2 regions of the Pseudoalteromonas sp. 5Ae-yellow genome follow, and region 1 is predicted to be linked to the other one. Evidence: riboswitches for the same ligand, from Rfam matches in the RefSeq annotation. Region 1 holds a riboswitch; the other holds the start of a gene.
The links. Region 1 has a riboswitch for lysine ahead of dapA (4-hydroxy-tetrahydrodipicolinate synthase). Riboswitches for the same ligand answer to the same signal wherever they lie in the genome.
Positions count from the first base shown of each region.

Region 1 (6,921 bases):
TTTTGTGTATAAGGAATACCTAAACCGCCGCCTAAATCGAGAATCTTAAAGCTAATATTTAAATCGCTGGCAAGTTGGCTAAGAGGTGCAATCATTTGTGACCACAAGTCGCTTAGCTTTTGCGTGCTAAGCATGTTGCCCCACTGAAAAATATGCAGGCCGTCAAATTTAAGCGCAGGGTAGTCAGCTACATTGAGTGCTTGCCACTCATCACAACCCAAACCAAATGGGGTAAGGCTGTCGCCACCCAATGGGTTTTTTTCACCTTCAGGCCAGCGCAACTGTACACGTAAAAGTACTTGTAACTGCGTGTTTTGTAGTTGTGCTTGTTGGTTTAACCAACGGACTTGATTGAGGCTTTCGGCTACAAATATACGTACGCCGCGCTCAATAAAGTGTTTAATTTGTTTGGGGCTTTTTGCAGGCCCCGTGTTGAGCACGCGCTGTGAGCTAATACCTTGTGCTAATACTTGCTCAAGCTCACCTTTACTTGCTACGTCAAAATTAAAACCGGCGTTGTCTAAGCTTTGAATAATTTTAGACAGTGGGTTTGCTTTTACGGCGTACCAAAGTTTTACGTCGGTTTGTGCAACTAAACGCGCAAGATGCGTGTTTAGTTTATCTAAGTCGTAAACAAAAAAAGGTGTATCAAGTTGTTGTGTAATAGTATTTACAGCAGTTTTGATAGGCGTGCTCAAAAAGCTCATTATCGTAAAACCTCTTCAAGTAATAATGATGCATCGCTTTGTTCGTCGCGGTATTTGACAATTAACGCACACGACATACTTAGACCTTGCTTACGTGCCCATTCGTTTGACGCAGGACGAGAGCCCGGTATTACAATGGCATATTCAGGAATAGGCTCGCCTTTATCTAGTTGGCGCTCGTTTACGCAGTCGTAAACTGGAATAGTCGCAGATAAACGCACGCCTGGTGCAAGCACTGCGCCTTTTTTAATGACTACACCTTCAACAATAACGCAGCCTGCGCCAATAAATGCATCGTCTTCGACAACTACTGGGCTTGCACCAATTGGCTCAAGTACACCACCAAGCTGCACTGCTGCACTTAAATGTACGTTTTTACCTACTTGTGCACACGAGCCAACTAATGCGTGGCTATCTACCATTGTGCCTTCGTCGATATATGCACCGATGTTTACATACGCTGGTGGCATAATAATCGTGCCTTTAGCAACATAAGCACCACGGCGAACACTAGAGCCACCCGGCACCATACGCACGCCATCATCAGTACTAAACTCTTGTGGAGCTAAGTTGTGTTTATCAACAAAACCGCCTGCAAACTCAGTATTAGTGCCATTTTTAAAGGCTTCTAAAATGCCTTTTTTTACTTCTACGTTAGCTTGCCATTGGCCGCTTTCGTTTTGTGATGCTGCGCGTACTGCGCCCGATTCTAAATTATTTAATAGTTCTAACCAGCTCATTATAAAAACCTGTATTTAATGCCAAGATAAAATGGTGTTGTTTGCAGTTGTGATGCAATCGGTTTGAGTTAACTCAAGGTGTGTTAAAGGTGGACGAAGTTGCGGGCTGCTTAAGCGGCCTTGTAAATGCATCAATACCTTTACGGGAATGGGATTTGCGACAGCAAATAGGCTATTAATGGCACTAGTCCACTGAGCAAATAAATTAGGATGTTGACCACTTAAACTGCGTTTAACAAACTCGTGAGTTTGTGCGGGCCATGCATTTGCAGCTACCGACACTAAGCCTTTTGCACCTGCTTGTGCAAAATAAGGCATTAGCGCATCGTCGCCACTAAAAATAGCTAAATTAGGCGCAGCTTGGCGGTAAGCTTCAAACTGAGCAATGCTGCCGCTCGCTTCTTTTAACGCCCATAAATTTTTATTGTTTTGTAAGTTTTGAATTGTTGCCGTTGGGATGCTAACAGCACTGCGCCCCGGTACGTTATAAAGCATACACGGGTGAGCGCTTGCATTAAGTAGGCTTTCAAACCAATGAGTTTGGCCTATAGCGCCGGGCTTTGCATAAAGGGGTGAGCCAAGTAAAAAGCTATGAATGGGTAGTGTATTACAATAGTTAACCCACTCAATTTGTTGCTTTAAGTTACTACCACCCACAGCAACCATTAATGGTACCGCTGGTTTTAGCTGGCATACGTGTTCAACAATGGCTTGCTGCTCTTCTTGCGTTAGCGCCAAGCCTTCGCCCGTACTACCAAGTAGTAGAATACCGTTATGTGCCGCTTCTTGCTCGCTAACCAGCTTAGTTAACGTGTTGTAGTCAACATCGCCGTGTTGATCAAATGGCGTAACGAGCGCGGTCCACAGTGAGTAGTCGTTTAAATTGAAGTTGTTGATCATCTCTCACGAACTTATAATTTGTACCAATTTTATTAAAAACGTGATCATTTTAGCGATAACTAATTTAATGTAATTGGTATTATTCGAAGAGTTAAAAAGCTTTATGGAAGGAGCCGCATTAACATCGTTCGAACTAATAATTCGAAGAGCGAATGGGCTTAAAATAATAGGGCGCACGGCCTTAATATTTAAGACCAGAAGCTCTCCACCAAACTAATAAGCTGCTTGTTATAAGCAGCTATTGGTGACAGTCGCTAGGGTTCAACCTAGTCGCCCGAAATAAACACTTCGCAAAAGTGATTACTTCTCGGCGTTAATTCCCCTCACGTATGCTCACTGGAGTTTGCGCTCCTAACATACGCTACCTGAATAACGCACCTCTTCTAGCCCTTTGCACCTGTTTATAGAGTAAAACTTACAAACCTGTGCAATTTAAATAGGGTAATTACGGCGATTAAAGCATTTTAGCCGTCTAGGTGTCAAGCGACTAAATACAGATTAATTCATCGAAAAGAGGGGTGGTTACGTATTAGGTGCTTTTCTCGTACACTAGCAATATAAGTAGTGAGGTATTTAATTAGTATGGAAAAATTTAGCGATATTTATAAGCGAGCGGTAGAGCGAAAAGGCTCTGAAAAAATGCTTAAGTTATTACTTGCAAAACCGCTATCTAAAAAACAACTAAGCACGTTAAGTGACGACGATTGGCTTGAAGAATTTACTCGAAAAGTATTTCAAAGCGGCTTTTATTGGTCAGTCATAAATAATAAGTGGGCAGGCTTTAGAGAGGTTTTTTGGGATTTTAGCGTTGATAAGTTATTAATGATGCCACCCGATATGCTGGAACAAAAAGCAACGGATGAGCGAATTGTTCGTAACTATAAAAAAGTAAAAACAATTACCGAAAATGCTTACATGATCCACGAAATAGCACAAGAACATGGCAGTTTTAGCCAGTTTGTCGCTAGTTGGCCAACAGACGATATTATTGGTTTATGGGCGTATTTAAAAAAGCATGGTTCGCGTTTAGGCGGAAATACAGGGCCTTATGCGCTACGAGCACTTGGTAAAGATACTTTTTTACTATCACGCGATGTAGAGAATTATTTGCGTGCTCATAAAATTATAGACGGCGGCTTACAAACCAAAAAATCACTGAGTGCAGCCCAAGCCTTTTTTAATGAAATGCAAAAGCAAAGTGGTTTAAGTATGCAAGAGCTAAGCTTAATTGTGGCCTATGGTGTAGGTGATAACCGCGTGGGTATAAGTCAGCAATAATAGGAATTACCATGAAATTAGTGCCAAGATACACAGATATTGCGGAAAACTTCGCGATTGAAGATTTCCCTGCAAGTGTTGCCTCCCCTCAGTTATTGCTGTGGAACGAGAGCTTAGCAAAACAGTTTAATATTAATGTCGCTGATGATTTACGTGCTAATACTTTTAGCGGTAATGAAAAGCAGGCGATTCCTGCAGTAGCACTTGGTTACTCTGGGCACCAATTTGGACATTTTTCACCACGTTTAGGTGACGGACGAGCCCACTTATTAGGGGCTGTTACTGACAATGAAAACCAGTTATGGGATATTCAATTGAAGGGCTCTGGCGCTACTCCTTATTCAAGAGGGGGTGATGGCCGTTGTGCACTTGGGCCCGCTATTCGTGAATACGTAATGAGCGAAGCAATGCATGCACTAGGCATTAAAACTACCCGATGTTTAGCGGTCGTTGGCAGCGGTGAAACGGTTTATCGTAACCCACCACAAGCAGGCGCAATAGTTACTCGTTTAGCAACCAGTCATATTCGCGTTGGCTCGTTTCAATATTTAGCGACGCAAGGCGATGTTGAAGGGCTTAAAAATTTAGCTGATTTAGCTATAGAGCGACATTATCCAGAAATAACCGACACAGGACCACAGCGCTATTTAGCATTTTTAGGCGCTGTGATTAAAAACCAAGTTAAGCTAGTTGTGAGCTGGATGCGTGTTGGCTTTATTCACGGAGTAATGAATACAGATAATACACTAGTTAGCGGAGAGACCATTGATTACGGTCCGTGTGCCATGATGAATAGCTTTGATTTTGATACCGTATTTAGCTCTATAGACAAACAAGGCCGCTATGCATTCGGTAATCAACCTAATATAGCTAACTGGAACTGCGCACGCTTGGCCGAGAGTTTAATACCACTTATTAATGATGATGACGAGCAGGCTGTTACGTTAATGACGCCATACATTAATAGCTTTGCTGAGCAATTTAATATTGAGTTTACTGCTATGTGGGAACAAAAACTGGGTTTAAATGAATCTAGCTGCAGTGATGGCGAGTTAATCGCAGAGTTGCTAACACTATTAAAAGATAACCAGCTCGATTACACCAATACCTTCGATGCGCTTACTGAATCCTTAAAAGAAGAAACAGTAATACCTGAGTCGCTAATTGAATGGAGAGCTAAGTGGGTAAGCTTAACCGACGATAATAGTTATGAAGTAATGAGAGCGGCAAATCCTCGTGTAATTCCTCGTAATCATGTGATCGAAAAAATAATTGCAGAGTATAATGCTGCAGGGTCTAGTGAGTTGCTACAGCGCTTTATGAGAATAGCGGATAACCCGTATTCTGATGATGAAAAGCTATCAGAGTTTCAGGCTGCACCGATAAATGATAATGATTACCAGACTTTTTGTGGTACTTAACTATTAGAAATCAATGTAACTACATGATTCAAAAGAGTCATTTTTCAACCAAATGTGAGCATATATGTTTGGGAATGCAAGATCAGGTGGTATTATGCGCCGAATTAAAGTGAGGCAATATTTCTGTGCATATACTAAGTGTATTTTATTTAATTGCTTTACATTCCTTGCTCAATACTAATCTACAAAAACTACTATACTTATTTTTCAATAAAGTTTTAATTTCGCCTATAGTAAGTGGTTGTGTGTTGTTACAGGGTATTGAAAAAAGTTATAAACTTTATTTTTCGTTAAGTATTGATTAACAAAGGCTCAGTTAGTCTATATAAAACTGATTGAGCTAGTATTGATTAGCTACAATTTATTAGTTGTTAAAAATGGGAAGAAAACAATGAAATTAAAATCACTTACAATCGCTATCGCGTTGGCTGCAACTAGCGCATCTACATTTGCTGCAGATAAAGAAGAAGGTTTCTACATTGGTGTGTTTGGTGATTACTACGACGCATCTTGGAAAAATTTAAACATGTACCAAGACTTAGAAGTTAATGAGTCTGCAAGTTGGGGTGCTGAAGTTGGTTACCGTTTCAGTGATTACTGGAGCGCACGCCTTGAGTATGCTGACATGGATTTTAACGCATTTTTAGCAGCTCCGATCCCAAATGGTAATCGTGACGATGTTGATGGCGAACGTTACGGTATTGATGCTCTTTACCACTTTGGTGGCGGCCCTTTCTACGGTTTATTCGGTGTTAAGGAAATGCAAGTAGCTACAGATAATACGTTCTTAAATGCAGGTGTTGGTTACCAACATTTCATTACAGATGGCTTATTTGTTAACGCTGAAACATCTGTATACCAAGGTCTTGACCGTGGTTACACTGACGTAGGTGCTAAATTAGGTATTAACTACTTATTTGGTCAGAACTCTTCGCCAGCAGAGCCAGTTCAGGCTGCTCCAGAACCTGTTGCTGCAGCTCCATCAGACAGTGATAACGATGGTGTTATTGACGCTAACGACGAGTGTGCTAACACTCCAATGGTAGATGCTGTTGATGCTAAAGGTTGTACTGTATACGAAGATAAAGAAGTAACTGTAAAGTTATTAGTGACTTTCCCTCATGACGTTGCTGATGTACCAAATAAATTCTTCGATGATATCAAGCAAGTTGCTAATTTCATGAAAGAGAACAGTGAAGTAACTGTAGTATTAGAAGGTCATGCTTCTGCTCCTGGTGATGCAACTTATAACCAATCGCTTTCTGAAAAGCGTGCTAAAGATGTAGCAGCTGAATTATCGAAAGACGGTATTAAAAAATCACGTATTTCTACTATGGGTTACGGCGAAACACGCCTTAAGAACCCAGCAAACACACGTGCTGCAAACGCAGAAAACCGTCGTGTTGAAGCGCAATTGACTACAGTAGAGAAAGTAAAAGTTAAGCGTTAATAGTTATTTATCTATGAAAAACCCAGCTTCGGCTGGGTTTTTTTATGTGTGTATTAAAGTGAGCATATTTATAAACAGTAATGATTCTTACTTAACAAGTATTCATGAAAATAGTTTTTACCACAACCACTATTCATAGTATTTATAATCGGTATAATCAGTTGCGCAACTGGATGGATTTTCATCTATCCATAAAAGCTTTATAATTACGCGTTAGAATACTATAAGTATTGGGTAACTTATTCGCGCCCAAAGCGCTACCGGATACTTTCACGTCACCAAGAGGGCAATATTGTGCTACAAGAATATCGTAAACACGTAGAAGAACGTGCCGCGTTAGGTATCGTACCAGCGCCATTAGATGCTCAGCAAACTGCTGATCTTATTGAATTAATAAAAAACCCACCTGCAGGTGAAGAAGAATT
Region 1 covers NZ_JACGWD010000001.1:73,344-80,264, reverse strand. The annotation lists gene H4J63_RS00345 (PLP-dependent decarboxylase) at 1-707, opposite strand, end outside; gene H4J63_RS00340 (2,3,4,5-tetrahydropyridine-2,6-dicarboxylate N-succinyltransferase) at 707-1,447, opposite strand; gene dapA (4-hydroxy-tetrahydrodipicolinate synthase) at 1,463-2,347, opposite strand; lysine riboswitch at 2,538-2,738, opposite strand; gene H4J63_RS00330 (DNA-3-methyladenine glycosylase I) at 2,930-3,625, shown strand; gene H4J63_RS00325 (YdiU family protein) at 3,637-5,046, shown strand; gene H4J63_RS00320 (OmpA family protein) at 5,438-6,496, shown strand; gene acnB (bifunctional aconitate hydratase 2/2-methylisocitrate dehydratase) at 6,791-6,921, shown strand, end outside.

Region 2 (6,921 bases), on a different contig from region 1:
ACTCATCATTTAATAAATGATGAGGCATTTAGTAAAATGAAAACCGGCGTTATGCTCATTAACACTTCTCGCGGTGCATTGCTTGATAGTAACGCGTGTATTAGCGCGCTTAAAACTAAAAAGCTAGGTTACCTGGGACTCGACGTTTACGAGCAAGAATCGGAGCTTTTTTTTAAAAACCACAGCGACGAAATAAACCAAGACGATATATTCTCGCGCTTAGTGAGCTTTAAAAACGTATTAGTAACGGGGCATCAGGGATTTTTTACGCAAGAAGCACTTACCGAAATAGCAAACACAACCGTATTTAACGCGCTTGAAGTAAGTGAAGGTAGGCCTCTAACTAATGAGGTTTTATAAAGACCTAAGCTATACCTAAATTACAGGCACAAAAAAAGCGAAGTGCGTTTTAAACTCACTTCGCTTTATTAATTTATTTTAGGGCTTAGATAAAATTAACCAAACGCAACGTTTGCAAATACTAAGGTCATTAATATTGGGCAAACAAACCGAATATACTGAGCAAACCAGTAATGTACACCGGTTGTTGCTTGGTGTAATTTATTACCACGCTGCCACATCCACCCTACTGTAATAAAGTAAAACAAGCCCATAAGCGGCAATTGGTATTGAGTAAATAGCATAATAACTAAGCCAAATAACCAATCAAAATTTAATATAATCGCGCTCGCACACACAAGTACAACGGCGCTTACTGCCCATGTTGCTTTGCTGCGGCTAACGTTGTGATTTTCGACTAAAAACGCCACCGGAATCTCAGTTGTCGATATAGTTGACGTAACCGATGCGATAGACATTAATACAAAAAACAGTAAACCCACTAATAAACCAATTTCGCCCATGGTGCTAAATAGCGCAGGTAAAATAGCAAAAATAAGTTGCCCTTCACCAATCAGTTTACCGCCACTAAATACCTCTACACCGTTATGCTGCGCCACATAAATAGCAGGAATAATAAGTAACCCCGCTAAAAAAGCAACGCTGGTATCGAGTAAGGCAACACCGGCTGTGAGCTTTGGTAAATTAGCATCTGGCTGTAAATACGATCCGTAAATCATCATACAACCCACACCTAACGAGAGCGAAAAGAACGCTTGCCCCATTGCGGCAATAATCAAATTAGGGTCGAGTATTTGGCTAAAATCAGGAATTAAATACGCGGCAAAGCCTTCACTTGCGCCATCGAGTGTTGCAATGTAGGCAATTAAACCAACAAGCAATACGAGTAGCAGTGGCATTAAACGGCGCGACCAGGTTTCGATTCCCGATTTAACACCTTTTAAAATAATACTGGCAGTTAAAATAAGCATAAGCGGCGTAAATACAAAATTACGAAGCACTGAGTCGCTATGTAAAAATTCGCTTGCGCCTGTGAAACCTAAAAAGGTTGTTATGGGTTCAATAGCGTAGGAGAGCATCCACCCTGCTACTATTGAGTAAAAACTTAGCATAACAACTGCGCCCGCAAGTCCTATATAACCTGCTGCCGCACCCACTTTACGGTTAGTGCTTTGCCATGCATCGCCCAATGCTTTTACCGGGTTAGCTTGTGCTTTGTGACCTAAATAAAGTTCTGTATACAATGCAGGGAGCGCAAGTAAAAATATAACAATAAAATAAACCAGTAAAAAAGCGCCGCCGCCATGGTTGGCCGCTTGCGTAGGAAAACCCCAAATATTACCTAAACCCACTGCTGCGCCAGCAGCGGCTAAAACAAAACCAAGTCGGCTTTGAAACCCATCACGCACTTGTGCCATACATCTACAAATCTGTTATTATTTTGATTATTGTGAATTAAACCATATTTCATGCCAGCTGAGTAATAAAATTGTACCCAGCCTTTATTAGGGGCGTTAACCGCTCACAATATCAGCGACTTCTTTTGCTTTAGGGCTTTTATGACTGAACACTATTTTAAAAACGCCTTGAGTATTACTTCAACTCAATTAGTAAACTTGTCTTTAGCTAGTAACAGTATTTTATTATTTAATGCTAAAACACTTGAGCTTAGTGACTTTAATTTGCCCGATTGCTTAAGCCCGGTTGAGTTAGCCATTATAAACCGCCGCAAAAGCCCGCAAGCTAAGCAAGAGTATTTAGCTACGCGGTTATTGTTAAAGCACCTTATTAAAATAACGCAGCCGCAACATGCGCACGTAGCCCTTAATAAAATGAGTACAGAATTTGACGAGGCAAGCTCAAAGCTGCAAGTACATGTAAGTGATGATGTTATTAATACCTGTATTTCGCACTCGCATGGTTTGGTTGGGGTCGCGCTAAATTTTGATAAAAGTGAGTTTGGTTTTGATATTGAAAAAGTAAGCCTAAAGCGCCCGTTTGAAAAGCTCGCTAAGCATTTTTATCATAATGGTGAAATTTCACTTATTACCGAGCCAACTAATACCCAAGCCCAAGCAGATACGTTTTTTAGAATTTGGACATTAAAAGAGTCACTTGCTAAAGCCACCAGCCGCCCTATTGCAAAACTACTTAGCCCCAATGTGTTTGACGAATTACATAGTGCAAAGCTAAGTGCTAGCAGTAATCGCGTTACTGTAGCTGATAGCAGTGACAGCAATGTTTGTTTTGATGTGAGTGTGGTGCATAAAAAAAGCATCGACTGGCGATGCTTTTTATTAAATGACTTTATTAATTAATTTTGTTAAGTAACTTTACTAGTTAATTTTACTAGGTGATTTTCCTGAATAGCCGCTTCTTAATAGTAAAATTATTTACGCAGCAAAATCGTTTTCTAATAAACGGCTATGAATAGACTGTACTACGTTATCTGACTCAGTTTGCTCTACTAAAAAGCACAGGTTGTGCTTACTAGCACCGTGGCAAATTAATCGAATGTTAAAGTCTTTTAGTACACTCATTAAGTTCATTTCGTGTTGGCGTAATTGAATCTCAGAGCCAATAAGTGCTACCAGTGTTAAATTGTTTTCTACCGACACATGGCAAAACTCTGCAAGCTTATCTAGGCATTCTTGGTCAAGCTCTGGACGCGAGGCGTTTTGCGCGTTATCAAGCGTTATAGCTACGCTAATTTCAGATGTGGTTACCAAATCTACCGATATATTGTATTCACTTAATAGTGTAAATACGCGTGCTAAAAAGCCACTAGCTAGTAGCATTTCTGGGCTTTTAAGCGTAAGCAATATTTGGTTTTTACGTTGCGTTACTGCGCGTATGCCTGGTTGCTGCGATTTTTCGCGCTCAATCCATGTACCGCCACGCTCTGGCTCGCGGCTAGAACCTACAAACACGTTAATGTGGCTGCGGCTTGCTGGTAAAATAGTCGCTGGGTGCAATACTTTTGCGCCAAAGGTTGCCATTTCGGCGGCTTCGTCAAAGCTTAAACGTGCAATAGGCGTCGCTTTTGCGCACAAACGCGGGTCGGTGCTAAAAATGCCCACTACGTCGGTCCAAATATGCACGCTTTTAGCGTTAATTGCTTCAGCTAAAAGTGCAGCGCTGTAGTCAGAACCACCACGTCCAAGCGTTGTTGTTTGGCCGTATTCGTCACTGCCAATAAAGCCCTGAGTAACAATTACTTGCTTATCTAATAACGGGATTAAAAATTCTTTAGCGGCTTGCGCTGTGGCTGCAACATTAGGCGTTGCTTTACCAAATTGGCTGTCGGTTTTAAGCACCTTGCGCACATCAAAGCGATCGGCATTTAAACCTTGTAAACGCAGCACCTGAGCAAACAAATACGACGATAAACGCTCACCAAAGCTAAGTAGCTCGTCGTGTTGCTGATCGGTTGTTAGTGGCTCTTGAGCCAATGTTTGAAATGCTTTTAGGGTTTCGTTAAAGCCAACCGCTAAATCGGCATCAAGCGATAACTCATCTAAAATAGTTTGTTGAATAGCAAGCACGCCGTTTATGTGTTCTTGGCGCTCACTTGGGGTAATACTTGATTTACACAGTGCAACTAAATGGTTAGTTACGCCGGCACTGGCGCTCACGGCAACAATACGTACGCTTTTATCTGCAACAATAATTTCGCTACAGCGACTCATCGCTTCAAAATTTGCAACACTGGTTCCGCCAAATTTGGCAACGATGTAATCTGATTTTGCGCTTAACTCTGTTTGTGGCACTGTTTGTGGCACTGATTGGGTAGTCATTTAGTCTCCTTTCGCGGTATCCAAACCGCAATAAAACAAGAAGAACTTGGCAAAGGAATGCTTGAAGATAAGTCCACTGCCAGAAGCTCTCCACCTATATTGGTGACAGTTTTGAGGATTCAGCCCCATAAACCGAAAAACAATGACGACGTACCATTATTTTCCTCGGCGAGTACTTCCCTCCTTAATGATCATCGGCTTTCGTCGCCTAACATTAAGTACCTAAGTATCGCACCTCTTCTGAATGCTTTATTAACCAGTGGCTAATAAAACAAAACCCCACTAAGTAGCGGGGCTTTGAAAGTTATCGTTTAGACGTCTAGCTGTCAAGCATTTAATAATTTATGAGTTAAATAAAACTGCCCATGTAATACGAGCCCGCATATCCAACCGTGTAACAAATTAATAAATGCAGCGATAACCGCAAGTAGCTCATAAAGGTAAGCGCTTTAACTTTACTCATGGCAATAATGCCCGCAGCCGAACCAATAATAAGCATTGAACCGCCCACACCCGTTGCATACGTAAACGACAACCAATGTTGTTGGCTCATTACTATATCGGCTTTTAATAATGCAGCGGTAAGCGGTACGTTATCGACCCCAGCTGATAATATGCCCATTAAGTAGTTTGCGTATTCTGGTGCCATTACCGTGTATAGGTCGGTAAATTTACTCAACATACCAATTTCTTTAAGTGCGCCAACAAGTAAAAGTACACCTACAAAAAACAATAATGTGTCGTATTCTATATCGCGAACAAAATCGATTATGTCTTTGTTTATGTCTTTTTTGCGCATTAAAAATTGCGCCACTAAAAACATCACTGATAAGCCAAACAAAAAGGTTAATAGAGGCGGTACACTGTAAATTACACTCAACGTAAGTGTGCTCACTACGGTAGATAAAAATATAACAGCAATGGTTATGTCGGTTTTTTCAATGCGGGTTTTACCTGCACTAGCAAACTCAACACGCCCTTTCATACCTATAGACAGTAGCGCGGCTAGTAACATAACGCTTGTAAGTGCTGGCGCTATAAGCAGTAATAAATGAGCTATGGTTACTTTGCCATCTAAAAATATCATTAGCGTGGTTACGTCACCTGTTATTAGCGATACCCCACCTGAGTTAACCCCAAACACAATAAGCGTGGCATATTTAATAAGCTTTTTAGGTTCAAGTTTTAACGACATAACAACTGCAAGCGATATAAGCGTGGCTGTTACGTTGTCTGAAATCGACGAAAACAAAAATGCAAAACCACCCACCAAAAACATGAGCTTTTTTTCGCTAATACTTTTTGGCATAACGCGATGGACAATATTTTCTATAAACCCCTTTGAGTTTAAATACGCTACAAAGGTCATTGCAGCCATTAAAAATAACCATAACGAGGCAATTTCTAAAATATTTTCATTTAGGAGGTGTTGAATTGTATCGGGGCTTTGCCCGTGTAGAGGGTATATAAAAAGAAGAATCCAGCAAAGCGTACCAAAAAACAGCGTGGTTTTAGCTTTATTGACATGGATTATATCTTCTATAACGATCAGTAAAAATGCAATCGCTATCAGGGTTAGAATAATCGAGGAAACCATGGTAGTTAAACAACCTTTGATATAGTTTTAAAGAACACACAAATAACATTCCATTTCATGTGCCTATTTTCGGCGGGAATTTTAGCACTGCCTCTATGCAAAAACTATTATTAAATGGTCTTAAAAACGAATACTATATACAGACAAGGTTAATTAAAAATACGTAATAATGAGTCTTCTAAAAGAACTCAATAATAAAATACTAGGATGTTGTAACCCCTTATGATCCCAGCTAAAAAGCAGCTAAACACCATAACCGAACATTGGGGTGTATTAGAGCTATTATTTAAACGTTTTAAAATGGCTGACTTTAGCCTAAAAGACGTACAAAACGCGATTAAGCAAAAGCAGCCTACGTGGTCAAACGAACGTATTTATAAAGAAACAAATCGTTTGTTAAACCAAGATATTTTAATTCCACTGGCTAAATCCTCACAGCTTGAAATAAATCGTGCCATTGCCGATTTTGCTACTTTTTTACTGCAAGAAGAACATTTAGGCTTAGCGCAAGAAATTAGCGTATTAGTCGACGACCTTGCACGTTTAGGAAATCGCCTAGATAACGCTGGCGAAATAGAAGACTTTGACGACTTACGCCGCTACAGCCGTATTATGGATGATCGGGTGCGTAAAATAATGAAGCTCTATACGCACAACGAAAACGCTATTTTAAATATTGTTGAACAAGCTAAATCTAATAATGCAGTGCAATCGCTGCAAAAGCGTTATAAAGCGGTAATAGAAGCCTTTGACGAATACATAGAGCCCATGCTTGAAATGATTGATATTCGCGGTGAATTTCATGCGTGTTTTACCCTCATTGAAGAGCAAATAAGTAAGCAAATACTGCACATTGAGCGCTCAGGTAAAGCGTACAACTACAAACGTATGCTTGAGCAATTACGTACCCGTATACTCGAAATGCATTTAGTGGGTCGAGAAAGCTTACGTAAAAGTGCCGATATGCTTATGCCGCTGCGCGAAGAGTTACGCCGTAATAACTTAATTACTCGCCAAGCAGCTAAAGTACTCGGGCTTGTACGTAAAAATGGCGTAGACAACATGCTAAGTGCGGTGCAGCCACATTTTGTAAGCGACGCACAGCGATATTCACTTGGTCAGCAACGCCATATTGTGGCTTACATGGCAAGCTTGGTGGAATTTGAA
Region 2 covers NZ_JACGWD010000072.1:12,995-19,915, reverse strand. The annotation lists gene H4J63_RS16475 (2-hydroxyacid dehydrogenase) at 1-360, shown strand, start outside; gene H4J63_RS16470 (sodium-dependent transporter) at 456-1,778, opposite strand; gene H4J63_RS16465 (4'-phosphopantetheinyl transferase superfamily protein) at 1,920-2,678, shown strand; gene lysC (lysine-sensitive aspartokinase 3) at 2,754-4,157, opposite strand; lysine riboswitch at 4,233-4,405, opposite strand; gene nhaD (sodium:proton antiporter NhaD) at 4,507-5,754, opposite strand; gene H4J63_RS16450 (hypothetical protein) at 5,977-6,921, shown strand, end outside.
Region 2: it holds a riboswitch for lysine, as region 1 does, so the genes downstream of both, lysC (lysine-sensitive aspartokinase 3) here and dapA (4-hydroxy-tetrahydrodipicolinate synthase) in region 1, are expected to answer to the same signal.